DNA from 3 places in the Corynebacterium sp. A21 genome. Region 1 is predicted to be linked to each of the others. Evidence: predicted binding sites of a transcription regulator. Region 1 holds the regulator's gene; each other region holds the start of a gene.

Evidence for each region. The regulator LexA, encoded in region 1, represses DNA repair genes until DNA is damaged. The targets are predictions, from matches to a motif close to CGAACANNTGTTCG.
Region 2: a site for LexA is predicted at 2,572-2,585, ahead of ACTU46_RS06875 (error-prone DNA polymerase). Genes of this name have one in related genera too.
Region 3: a site for LexA is predicted at 2,730-2,743, ahead of ACTU46_RS01885 (DUF222 domain-containing protein). Genes of this name have one in related genera too.

What each region holds. Positions count from the first base shown of each region.
Region 1 covers NZ_JBQPQY010000001.1:530,382-534,591, reverse strand. The annotation lists gene hrpA (ATP-dependent RNA helicase HrpA) at 1-239, shown strand, start outside; gene nrdR (transcriptional regulator NrdR) at 263-721, opposite strand; gene ACTU46_RS02400 (hypothetical protein) at 804-983, opposite strand; gene lexA (transcriptional repressor LexA) at 1,466-2,188, shown strand; gene ACTU46_RS02390 (DeoR/GlpR family DNA-binding transcription regulator) at 2,490-3,269, shown strand; gene ACTU46_RS02385 (MBL fold metallo-hydrolase) at 3,592-4,210, opposite strand, start outside.
Region 2 covers NZ_JBQPQY010000003.1:108,200-112,409, reverse strand. The annotation lists gene ACTU46_RS06890 (methionine ABC transporter ATP-binding protein) at 1-968, opposite strand, end outside; gene ACTU46_RS06885 (MetQ/NlpA family ABC transporter substrate-binding protein) at 1,043-1,921, opposite strand; gene ACTU46_RS06880 (hypothetical protein) at 2,044-2,481, opposite strand; gene ACTU46_RS06875 (error-prone DNA polymerase) at 2,609-4,210, shown strand, end outside.
Region 3 covers NZ_JBQPQY010000001.1:419,257-423,466, forward strand. The annotation lists gene trmD (tRNA (guanosine(37)-N1)-methyltransferase TrmD) at 1-734, shown strand, start outside; gene ACTU46_RS01885 (DUF222 domain-containing protein) at 907-2,625, opposite strand; gene ACTU46_RS01890 (Tex family protein) at 2,818-4,210, shown strand, end outside.

The sequences.
Region 1 (4,210 bases):
AGGAAATGCCCAGGGATCCGGACAAGGATGCCGATCGTCAGGACATTGTCGATGGAGTCCTCGACTACCTGAGTCGTCGACTACAGAAGCTACCTACGGGAAGGGAAAAGACCCGTGCGGTCAAGGACATCCGGTGGATGATCGAGGAGCTACGGGTCAGTCTCTTTGCCCAACGTCTAGGTACCGCACAGCCGGTCTCTGAGCGCCGGATCCAAAAGGCGATCGACAAACTCAGTTAAGACGGATCTCCCGGATCGAGACTCTAGGTTTGGTTCCGGGAGCGACGGCGCATCAGACGGATTTCCGACTCGAAGTCGTCAGCGCTCTCAAAAGACTTGTAGACGGATGCGAAGCGGAGGTAGGCCACCTCATCGAGCTCTCGGAGCGGCTCCAGGATCGCCAGACCGATTTCATTGGCGTTGATCTGCGAGCTACCTTGTCCACGGACCGCCTCCTCCACTTCCTGCGCGAGGCGCTTCAAGGCATCATCAGAGACATCCCTTCCCTGGCAAGCACGGCGCACACCGGTAATTACCTTGTCACGGCTGAAGGGTTCGGTGACACCATTGCGTTTGATCACCAGGAGTACCGCCTTCTCGACCGTGGTGAACCGACGCTTGCAGGAGCTGCACTCCCGTCGGCGGCGAATCGAGGACCCGCCCTCGTAGACCCGGGAATCAATCACCCGAGAATGGTCATGATGGCAAAAGGGACAGTACACGGGAGTTTCAGAACCTCTCTGCGGGGCCGGTCGGCATCGTAAATATCGCGCTCCCCACAGAGGACAGCGTACCCGCCCCGAATCAGCGGACGGACACAGACATTTCCTGGCCCGGCAGCGTGGTGTTCGGGACCGGCTCATCCCAGTCACCGCCGAGGACCATCCCGACCACGAAAGCAAGCCCGAAGACCGCACCCGCCAAATATGCCTGAGTAGACTCCCCCAACTGAAGTCCGCTTTTGCGCAGGCACTTCGGAGCCATGGTGACCCTGGAAGGGGTTAGTCCCTCTGTTCGAATTTCCCGGGAAAGGCGACGTATTCCGACGCCCCGAGGAGAGAGGGAAAACCCCTCCCTCGGCTCCCATATCGCCGCCGCAGGAACGACCCTGGAATCAAATTTATTGTTGATCTGTGCTGGTTGAGTGTGATTAAGAGAAATCGCCACCATCATGTCCTTTCATCCGTGGGCAATCCTAGGAACCCGCCCCGCCACACCCAAACATCTCTCGCTCAGGTATTCGAATACACTTTTCTGTTCGATTTATAACATGCCTTCGAACACTTGTCCAGATAAATCCCCCTTTTCTCGAACATTCGTGTTAAATTCGAATGTGATGGGGCAGGGTTCGCCCAGAAACCGACCAGCTGATTCGAATAGCAGGACTGTCGCCCCGCCGAAGCGGACCTACAACCGCACCGGCTGAACACTGACCCTCGTTGGTCCAGACCTAAGGAGCTTCTGACATGGCCCGCGCCAGAGCCAAAGCAACATCCTCGAAGACCACTGCCAGCGGCAAAACCCAGAAGTCGGACCTCTCCGACCGGCAGCGTCGGATCCTCGAGGTCATCCAGGATGCGGTGGTGCTGCGGGGTTACCCGCCAAGCATCCGCGAGATCGGCGATGCCGCCGGCTTACAGTCCACCTCCTCGGTGGCCTACCAGCTCAAGGAGCTGGAAAAGAAGGGCTACCTACGCAGGGACCCGAATAAGCCGCGCGCCGTGGACGTTCGAAAGCTTCCTGGAGGTGAGTTTGGGAGAGAACCTGTCGCTGCCAAGCCGGCAGCAGCCGGCAGCATCCCGGCCGAGGCAAGTTCCGCCAGCTATATCCCGGTGGTCGGTTCCATCGCCGCCGGATCCCCGATCCTGGCGGAGCAGAATGTCTCGGATTATTTTCCGCTCCCCGCTGAGATCGTTGGCGACGGCGAACTGTATATGCTGCAGGTCGTCGGCGAATCGATGCGCGACGCCGGTATTCTGGACGGCGACTGGGTTGTTGTTCGCTCCCAGCCGGTCGCCGAGCAGGGCGAATTCGTCGCCGCACTCATCGAGGGAGAGGCCACCGTCAAGGAGTTCCACAAGGACTCCACCGGCATTTGGCTCCTGCCCCACAATGACGCCTTCTCCCCCATCCCCGGCAACGATGCCGAGATCATGGGCAAGGTCGTCTCAGTGATGCGCAAGCTCTAGTCCCCAGGTAGACGGGCCACGGCATAGCTGCCGCGGTTCGAGACCGGGGATTATTAGCCACCGCCCGAACCTCACCCCCGAACTTCGTTCCGCGCAGCTGCCGCCTATACGGATATAGGTCTGCCGGATGAGCTATTTCCAGAGGTCAATGCAGTTTCTTCTGATACTTCAGAATTTTCTATTCACCCCGGAGAGGGGTGCGTGGAAAATGAATCTGCTACTGCTTCTGCCGAAAGTGGGAGAATCGGAAATTGATGGAACAACGTCACGCAGTTCGATCCCATTAGACCGAGGAAGTTGGATGTACGCTGAGGAACGCCGCCGCCAGATCGCTTCGCTGACCGCTGTCGAAGGTCGCGTTAACGTCACCGAGCTTGCGGAACGATTCGAAGTTACCGCCGAGACCATCCGCCGCGATCTTGCAGTGCTGGACCGCGAGGGAATCGTACACCGCGTCCATGGTGGCGCAGTGGCCAGCCAGACCTTCCAGACCGCTGAGTTCAGCCTGGACACCCGCTTTCGCTCGGCCTCCGCCGCAAAATCGGCGATCGCCCGGGCTGCCCTGGACCAATTACCCGCTGCCCGCGGCAGCATGTTTCTCGATGCCGGCACCACCGTCACGGCACTGGCCAACCTGATCACCGAACAACCGCGAGCCCGGGAATGGTCGATCGTGACCAATAGCTTGGTCACCGCCCTGAACCTCGCTAATGCCGGGCTGACCGAGGTGCAGCTCTTGGGAGGCAGCGTCCGCGCCATCACCCAGGCGGTCGTCGGTGATACCGCACTACGCACTCTGGCGCTGATGCGCGGCGATGTCGCGTTCATCGGTACCAACGCCCTGACTCTGGACCACGGTCTTTCCACCGCAGATCCCCAGGAAGCCGCCATCAAGGCCGCGATGGTCACCAATGCTCACAAAGTTGTCGTCCTCTGTGACTCCACCAAGCTGGGCAATGATTACCTGGTCAGTTTTGCCGGCATCAATGACATCGACGTGGTCATCACCGATGAGGGTGCTCCCGAGACCTTCCTTGAGGCACTCCGGGAACGTGAGATTGAAGTGATCATCGCGAGCTAATGCTCTGCGTTTTAAATTTGGCACCAGTTTTGTAGAGCACGGAATCGCGCAAAGAGACTGTCGGCGGAATCTTGCTGGTCATCGCTGCAGCGATTGCGCTCATCTGGGAAACTCGCCAGCAGCTGAGTCCTACTTCGCGCTCCGGGACTTCACTCGTTATCTTGGCAGTGCAGCCGCACCTATCTCCCAGCCACCCTCCCCCAGAAGCCGCCTATCGGGGAGTTCAGCCCACATGCAATCTGGTGGTGGTTGCGGGAAGTACGGGTGCTCGTTCCTTCGCAATAACAGCCCACGCTGCTAGCGAAGCGTGGGCGATCTCCTGCTATTTGGCCGCGAGATCGGCCTGATCGGTGGTCTCAATTCCATCGTCGGTGATCAGGAACGTCATGAGGTCTTCACCCAAGACTACTTCACCGTCATAGTTTTCTTTCGTGCGGGCGATCATTTCTTCATCGGTGATGCCCTCGACCTTGCCTGGAATCCCGTTGACAAAGTGCGTATAAACGGCGAGCTTCGGCTGGGCCTCGGCGAAAATCTCACCGGCCTGATCCGGGGTGGTGTGATGTGAGATCACCTGGGGCAGGACATCGCGGTCCTGGAAAGCGGCAACCTCGTGGAGCATGAGGTCCACGTCCTTGCCATAGGTGACCACGTTCTGGTGAGGAATGGTATCGCCGCTGATGAGCACTGATTTACCGTTGTAGTCGATGCGGAACCCCTTGGAAGGCTTGATAACATCTGCGGGGTCGTGCTGGACCTCAAACATCGTCACCTGCAGGCCATCCTGATCGAAAATGACACCGTCCTCGGTGAACTCATGCGCCGCGATACCGGTGGTGTCCCGCTCGACTTCACCGTCCGCGACACGGACATCGATGTCATTCTGGAAGGCATCGCGCACGTTATCAACAATATTAGTCACTCCCTCCGGACCATAGACA
Region 2 (4,210 bases), on a different contig from region 1:
ATCTTGCCGAAGCTGTGCTGTTGCAGGGTGGTCACGCCACCGTGGACGATCGAGATCTTCACGCTGGCCTCCCGGGCTGCGGCGGCGGCCCCGAAGAAGCCGGAGTCCTCGCTCAGTTCGACGGTGAACAGCCGTCCCTCATGGGCCAGCAGGTCATCGGTTTCCACCATGTCCGGGGTGTTGCGCAGTGCGGTGGCCACGAAGCGCTGGGCGACGGCGGTCTTCGGGTCGGAGAAGACCTCGTAGACGGAGCCGTACTCCACCACCTTGCCGGCCTCCATCACGGCGACCTTGTCGGCGATGGAACGCACCACCTCCATCTCGTGGGTGATCACCACGATGGTGATGCCTAGCTCGCGGTTGACCTTGCGCAGCAGCGAGAGCACCTCCTGGGTGGTCTCCGGGTCGAGCGCAGAGGTGGCTTCATCCGCTAGCAGGAGGGAGGGGTTGTTCGCCAGCGCGCGGGCGATACCCACGCGCTGCTTCTGCCCACCCGAAAGCTGCTCCGGGAAGTTGCGACCCTTATCTCCCAGGCCGACGAACTGCAGCAGCTCCGCGACCCGGCGCTTGCGCTCCTCCTTCGGGACACCGGCCAGCTTCAGCGGGTACTCGATATTGCCGGCTGCGGTGCGGGAGGTGAAGAGGTTGAACTGCTGGAAGATCATGCCCACACCGGAGCGGATCTTGCGCAGCTGCGACTCCGACTTGCCGACCACATCAACTCCATCGAGCAGCAGCTGCCCGGAGGTGGCGTTGTCCAGACCGTTGATCAGCCGAACCAGTGTCGACTTACCGGCGCCGGAATAGCCGATGACGCCGAGTACCTCGCCGGGTTCAACGGACATCGACACATTATCGACGGCGATGGTGGTCGCCTTCTTATTGTTGTTGAACACCTTGGAGATGTTCCGGAACTCGATGCGGGTTCCGCTTCGTTGCTGGGTGTCAGACACTGTTCGTGTGCTCACTTTGCTTTGATGACAGGGCCGGTACAAGATTAAACCCCACCGTGGGAAACGGTGGGGTTGGGTGCGCTGGTGTCTTACTTCTGGGCGTCCGCTTCCAGGCGATCCAGGATCTCCTGCAGCTCAGCGGCGGTGCGCTGAACCGGAACGGAGGTGCCGGCGGAATCCTCGTCCACGGCAGCCTGAACCTCGGGGGAATGCCACAGCTCGACGAGCTCGGCCACGCGCGGATCTGCGGCATCCTCGGCCTTGGTCACGAAGACGTTGATGTAGGGCTCGGCTTCCTGGGACTCCGGATCATCCTCGAAAACCGCGGTGTTCGGGTCGATACCGGCGCGGTCCAGGAAGGAGTTGTTGATGATGGCAGGGGTGCCCTCGCCGTAGGCGACGGTGGTCTGGGCGGCATCAACCGGGGTCAGGGTGACCTTGGAGGCCTCTTCGTCGATGTCGAGCTCAGTCGGGGAGATCAGGCCCGGGGTCTTCAAGGTGATCAGATCAGCCTGCACCAGCACGTTGATGGCACGACCCAGGTTGGAGGGGTCATTCGGAACGGCGACAGACTGACCCTCGATGCCGTCAATGCCCTCGTGGTCCTTCCAGAACAGTGCCAGCGGCACGATCTCGGAGGCACCGACCGGGGTCAGGTCATCATTGTTTCCGACGTTGTACTCGGACAGGAACAACAGGTGCTGGAAGAGGTTGACATCGATCTGATCCTGGCTCAGGGCCTGGTTCGGGGTGGCGTAGTCGCTGAAGGGGACGACCTCGATGTCGACACCAGCGGCATCTGCCTGCTCTTCGAAAGCGACCCAGGCCTTCTTTCCGGCATCGGTGGTGCCGATGCGGATCGGGCCCTCGGCGGACTCGGAATCGGAGTCGGAGGAAGAGCAGGCGACCAGTGCGGTGGCGGCGAAGATGGTGGCGGTGCCGCCAGCCAGGATACGGCGCAGGTTCATGATGGTGTCATCCTTTGCTGGAAAATATTCAGGGGGTACTGGGGGAAGACATTAACACGCGCCGAACAGCTTGGTCTAGTTTTTTCGAACCGAGAGGGTTTGGGAGGTGGGTTCTGGCGGACTCAGTCGCACTCGGCCATCATGCCCAGGATCTCCTCCGGCGCACCATCAGCCCGGGCGCGGTCAAGGTCGAAGCAGGGGTATTCAGTGACTTCGGAACTGCCGTGTGCCTCATATTCCACCCAGCGACCGTTGTTCCAGAAGGCATATATCACCCAGTCGGTCTGCCACCGGCCGCCGCGCAGCCACTGCCCGTCGCAGTAGAGGACGGTGTCGAGGCCGGGGTCAATATCGCGGGCCAGGGCCTCCGGAGTGCATTCGATGAAGGGATCCGTGGGGCTGGAGGTGGTGGGAGTGGTTGGGGTACTGGTGGCTGCCGAAGTGCCGGGGCCTTCGGTGACGGTGACCGTCTCGGTGGGGGTTCCGGTTCCGGCACCGGTGCAGGCGGTGAGCAGTGTGGCCGTGGCGAGGAGCAGGATGGTGCGGAAGGGGTGTCTCATGACGGCCTCCTATCGGCTTTTTCTGAGCCTAGCCTGCGGGTCATCGGGCTGAAAAGAGTTTTCACCGGTTCTTGCCCATTCTGAGATATTGGAACATATGTTCTAATGTTGTGCTAGGTTCTGAGATGTGAGATTCACTGGCGGTGCCCCGTTGAGTTGGTCCCGGCTCGAACAGATTCTTTCCGGCCGGCAGGGGCCGGAACCGGTTCCGGTCGATCATCTGCGCGAAGCCCCTGCCCCGGGGCGTCGAGAAGCATCCCGCGCCTTCGCTGAATTACACGCCATCTCCAGCTACAGCTTTCTCAGTGGTGCCTCTGATCCGGAAACCCTGGTGGCGCGTGCCGCTGAGCTGGGATTATCCGCTTTGGCGGTGGTGGACCGCGATGGTTTCTACGGGGCCATCAAGTTCGCCGAGGCTGCGGCCGAGGCGGGGCTGCCCACGGTCTTCGGCGCCGAACTGACGCTTGCGGCGGACCGCGTGCTCACCCTGCTCTGCCGTGATCCGGAAGGTTATCGTCGGCTCTCCCGCTTGATCGCTGCGGCACATATGGCCGGCGGCGAGAAGGGCCGGCTGTATTACCCACCGCTGGAGCTGATCGCTGCGGCAGCTGAGGGGCACTGGTTGATACTCGCCGACCATTCCTGGCTGGGGGAGATAGACCGGCTGATCGACGGTTTCGGCGCAGCGAATGTGATCCGGGAATATGTGGTGAGCATGTTGCCGGAGGATGCCGACCACCACGCCAAATTGGATGAATGGCCAAAACTGCGGGCCATCGTCTCGGCGCGCCCGGCCGCCGCCACGCGTCATGACGCCCCGCTGGCCCGGGCGAAGCGGTCGCTTGCACGCCGGGAGGCGATGAGCCAGGCGGAGTCAGCACTCCATCCGATGGGGGCGGGGTGGCTGCGCTCCGGCGAGCAGGTGTCCATCATGGTGCCCGGCCGTCCGGAGCTGCTGGTCACCGCGGTTGAGATCGCGCAGGAATGTTCCTTCACCCTCGACCTGCTCGCGCCGAATCTGCCGCACTGGAAGACCCCGGAGGGTCAGCCGGAAATGTCTTGGCTGCGCCACCTGGTGCGCACCCGCGCCGAAACGAGGTATGCCAGCCGCCCGCCGGAGATCCGGGCGAGGGCGCAGCGGCAGATCAAGTATGAGCTCGGGGTGATCGGGCAGCTGGACTTTCCCGGCTATTTCCTCATCGTCAATGATCTGGTGGATTTTTGCCGCCGGGAGAATATCCTCTGCCAGGGGCGGGGCTCGGCGGCGAACTCGGCGGTGTGTTTCGCACTCGGTATTACCAACGCCGAGCCGATTTCCGCCGGGTTGCTTTTTGAACGGTTTCTCTCCCCGGAACGGGAGGGGCCACCCGATATCGACATTGATATTGAATCCGGTCGCCGGGAGGAGGTCATCCAGTACGTCTATGAGAAATACGGCCGGGATTATGCCGCCCAGGTGGCCAATGTGATCACCTACCGCACCAAGGGGGCGATCCGTGATGCCGCCCGCGCGCTCGGCTACCCACCGGGCACCGCGGATGCCTGGTCCAGGGGTACAGCAGCACCTCCGGCTGACGTGGTGGAGCTGGCGGAGAAGTTTCAGGGGCAGCCCCGTCACCTGGGAATCCACTCCGGAGGCATGGTTATCTGTGACCGGCCCATCGCGGATGTGGTGCCCACCGAATGGGCCCGGATGGACAAGCGCTCCGTGGTGCAGTGGGACAAGGAT
Region 3 (4,210 bases), 110 kb from region 1:
AGGACGCCGCGAATCGGTACCGGGTTCGTGAGGTATCGATCGGTGATTATGTTCTCATCGGCGGCGAAGTCGCGGTCCTGGTGATCGCCGAAGCCATCGTCCGCCTGATCCCCGGTGTGCTGGGCAATCAGCGCAGCCACGAGGAAGACAGCTTCTCCGATGGACTGCTCGAAGGACCGAGCTTCACCAAACCCCGGGAATGGCGCGGCCGGGAGGTTCCCGAGGTTCTATTCTCCGGCAACCATGGGGCGATTGAACAGTGGCGCCGAACCCAGTCGCTGCTGCGTACCCAGTTAGTCCGGCCGGAATTGCTGGATCAGGCGCAGCTGAGCGACTGGGACCGCCGCCAACTGGCGATGCGGGAGGTGTCCACCGATCTCAACATTTTGATCACACCCGCCGACTGGGACCGGGCGATCACCAAAATGCCGAAGAAGCTGCGCAAGGCTGGCTTCACTGCCTCTGATATTCATGCCCAGCTGGTTGATCTGACCTGCGAGCCGGACAATATGCTGGTCTCCCAGTTTGAGCAGATCGAAGGGCATGTCCCAGTGGTGGAAGCACTGCATCGGGTGGTGGTCAATGGAGATTCCCACCTTGCACTCAAAGAGTTAACCCAGGTTGTGGTCAGGTCGCTGCCCCAGGGAATCTACTGGTATGGCACCTCCTTGGAGGGGTATAGCGAGCCAGGGGTTTCGGCTTCCTGCGCGTGGCAGGACCCCTCAGCAAGTTAAGGGCGACCCATGGGCGACCCCGGGGCGGCTCGGACGAGGTTCAGGCGAGGTTCGGAAGAGACGCGAGGGTTGCCGATTACTCCCTGATTAACGCTGAGCCGTTTTCACCGGTCCACTGCCTCCGAGGTGCTGCGGTGGCGGAAAGTTTTGGCGCGCAGTTGATCAGGGTCGGTCAGCTGGCTCGGCGTAGGGGGAACAACGGTGGTTGCTCCGGACCTGGATCGGATGTTTTCTCCTTGACCTGGGTGGGGCCCGGGCGAGGCTGCTGTTTCATCGGAGTGGAACTGTGGTCGGGCGAGGTCGCCGGAGTCTCATCCAGGGAATCGCCGGTGGTGTTTGATGGGCGGCCTTCTTCCGCAGTGCTCCTGGTGTTCCGGGGGGATTCTGATTGCTCGCTGGGCCATGGTTGGTTGCGGATTTTCGCTCCGCCGGAGTGTTCCTGCCGGTCAGTGTTGTTGAGTTCTACCGCTGGGTGTGGATTCCCGGGTCTGGGTGGTGGCCGGTATCCGACCCGTCCGGTCTCCGGATCCCGTTCTGCGTGGCCTCGAGCGCCACGGCCATTCCGGTAGTCGTTGTTGTCGCCGTGGTGCGGGCGGCAGAGGACCGCCAGGTTCCAGATATCGGTGCCTCCGCCCCGCTGCCAGGGAATCAGGTGGTGGATTTCGCAATTGCAGAAGGGTTGGGTGCAGTCGGGGTTGGTACAGACCAACTGCGATGCCAATAGTGCGATGCGCTGTTCGACGGTGGCCAGCCGTTCGGTGCGGGCGACGTGGAGCGGATCGCCGGTGTTGGGGTCATGGACGACTGCAAAATTGTACTTGGTGGCCCCCAGGCGGAGGATGTCTGCCGGAGTGAGCATGGCGTTGGTGTTGGTGGGGTAGCGGTGGTCAGCGCTCGGATCCGCCAGATTGTCAATGTCTTTGGCAGACATGCTGATTACGATGGTGCCGATGCCGGTGCGGTTGATTTTCTCGGCGCTGTGGTTGCCCAGGATCACGCTCAGCGCATCGTGGCGCCGCTGTGGCAGGGTGCGGGTGTCCTTGACGGTGGGGTCATCGACAAGATGGCCTGGTCGGGCGGCGGGAGCCAGAGCTGTCTCCAGGAGTGCGAGGGTATCGGCGCTGACATAGCCGTAGATGTTCGCGCCGCCGTCGCTGTCCGGGCGACTGATCTTCAGCTCCCGCTTCTTCCATGCCGCCAGCGGATCTTTGGTGGCGGTGTTGGCCTGGTTGACGCGGGTGCGTACCCACTCCCTGAGATCCTCTGGGCTGCGGGTATTGGCTTGGATCACCGCTCGGGCGTAGATTTCATTGCGGCTGAGGCGAGCATCGGAGTTGAGCTTCTCCAGCTCACGGTCGATGATGGCGAGCTTTTCCTGGCTGATGCGGCTATCGCGGGAGTTCTCCCGGGATGTGGCACGGGTGGCTTCCTCTTGTTTGAGGCGCTCTGATTCGGCACGCCGGCGCTGCTGCTCGTCCTTTCGTTGTGCTTCTTCTCTACGGCGTTGTTCATCGGCAGAATCCTGCGCCGACGATGACTGATTTTCCGCCTCGGGGGAGGCCTCAGGAACTGTCGGTTCTGGGATCGTGACTTTTCCGTGATTCTGGTGGCCCAAGCGTAGGCGGGCATTGGCCTGGTTGTAGGAGAGGCCAAGTTCTTTGATCAGATAGTCGATGGTGCGGGAGGAACCGACGCGATCGCCAGCGTTGGCTTGGTCGGCGGCATAGGCGATCGCGGCATCAATACCTGCCTTGAGATTGAGTGCTCGTTCAAGAGCCGGAAGGGAGTCGGCATTGGCGGTGAAAGTGGCCGCATCGGGGTTGGCGAAGATGTCTGCAATGGCGCTCAAGTGGGTTTCGACTGCTGCGACGTACTCTTTGATCAGTGGCATGATCCTGCTCCCCTTCCCTTAACTTTCCCGTTGGATACCTGCAGCATATATCCAAACATCGAACGTATGAACTAATTCCAGGTGAACATTATAGAACGAACATTCGAATAAATATTGGATTCCCGCTGACCGGAGGGTCATTCAGTGGATCAGTACGAGCCGGATACCGCAGCCTTCGCTACAGTTGCAGGAATGTCAGCTATCTCGATTTCCCGCACGATTGCCCGTGAACTAGGAGTCCGGGAGGAACAGGTTATCGCCGCCTGCAAACTCCTGGATGAGGGCAATACCGTGCCCTTCATCGCCCGTTACCGCAAGGAAGTCACCGGCGGACTCGATGACACCCAGCTGCGACAGCTGGAGGAGCGACAAAGTTATCTGAAGGAGCTGGCGGAGCGGAAAGCCTCGATCCTGGCGGCGATCGAGGAACAGGGAAAACTCACTGATGCGCTGCGTTCCCTGATCCAGGGTTGTGAAACCAAGGCACGTCTCGAGGATCTCTATCTGCCCTTCAAGAAGCGCCGCAAAACCAAGGCTGATACCGCCCGGGAAGCCGGCCTGGAACCATTATTGGATCAGCTCATCGGCAATCCTGCCCTTGATCCGGGGAATGTCGCTCAACGCTTCACCACCGAGGGTTTCGAGGACACCAAGAAGGCCCTTGAGGGTGCTCGGGCGATTCTCATCGACCGCTTCGCCACTGATGCTGACCTGGTCGGCGAGGTGCGCGAACAGATGTATGAACGCGGCACCATGGCCGCGGGCGTCGTGACGGGCAAGGAGCAGGAGGGTGCTAAGTTCAAGGACTATTTCGAGTTCGCGGAGCCCTTCACCAAACTGCCCAGTCACCGCATTTTGGCGCTGCTCCGGGGTGAGAATGAGGGCGTCCTGCGACTGAACCTCGACGCCGGAGCGGACGATCTCTATGAGGGGATCATTACTGCCCGCTTCGAACTGGATACCCATACCTCCGCCTGGCTCGCCGATGCTGTGCGGTGGGGTTGGCGCACCAAGCTTTATGTCTCCTCAGGTCTGGACGTGCGCATGCGGCTGCGGGAGAAAGCGGAGGAGGGCGCTCTGGAGATCTTCGCCACCAACCTCCGGGACGTCCTGCTGGCAGCGCCGGCGGGCCAGCGCGCCACCATTGGACTCGATCCCGGATATCGCAATGGCGTGAAGGTGGCGGTGGTTGATTCGACCGGTAAGGCGCTGGACACCACCGTCGTCTACCCGCATCAGCCGCAGAACCGCTGGCAGGATGCGGTGCAGGAGCTCGCTGGTCTGTGTGCCACCCACTCGGTGGATTTGATGGCGGTGGGCAACGGTACGGCTTCCCGGGAGACGGAGAAGCTCAGCCAGGAGATCGCGGACCTGATCAAACAAGCCGGCGGCAAGCGTCCCACCCCGGTGGTGGTCTCTGAGTCGGGGGCTTCGGTGTACTCGGCCTCTGAGATTGCCGCCGCAGAATTCCCGGACATGGACGTGTCATTGCGAGGTGCGGTATCCATCGCCCGTCGGCTGCAGGATCCGCTGGCGGAGCTGGTGAAAGTTGACCCCAAGTCCATCGGTGTGGGGCAGTACCAGC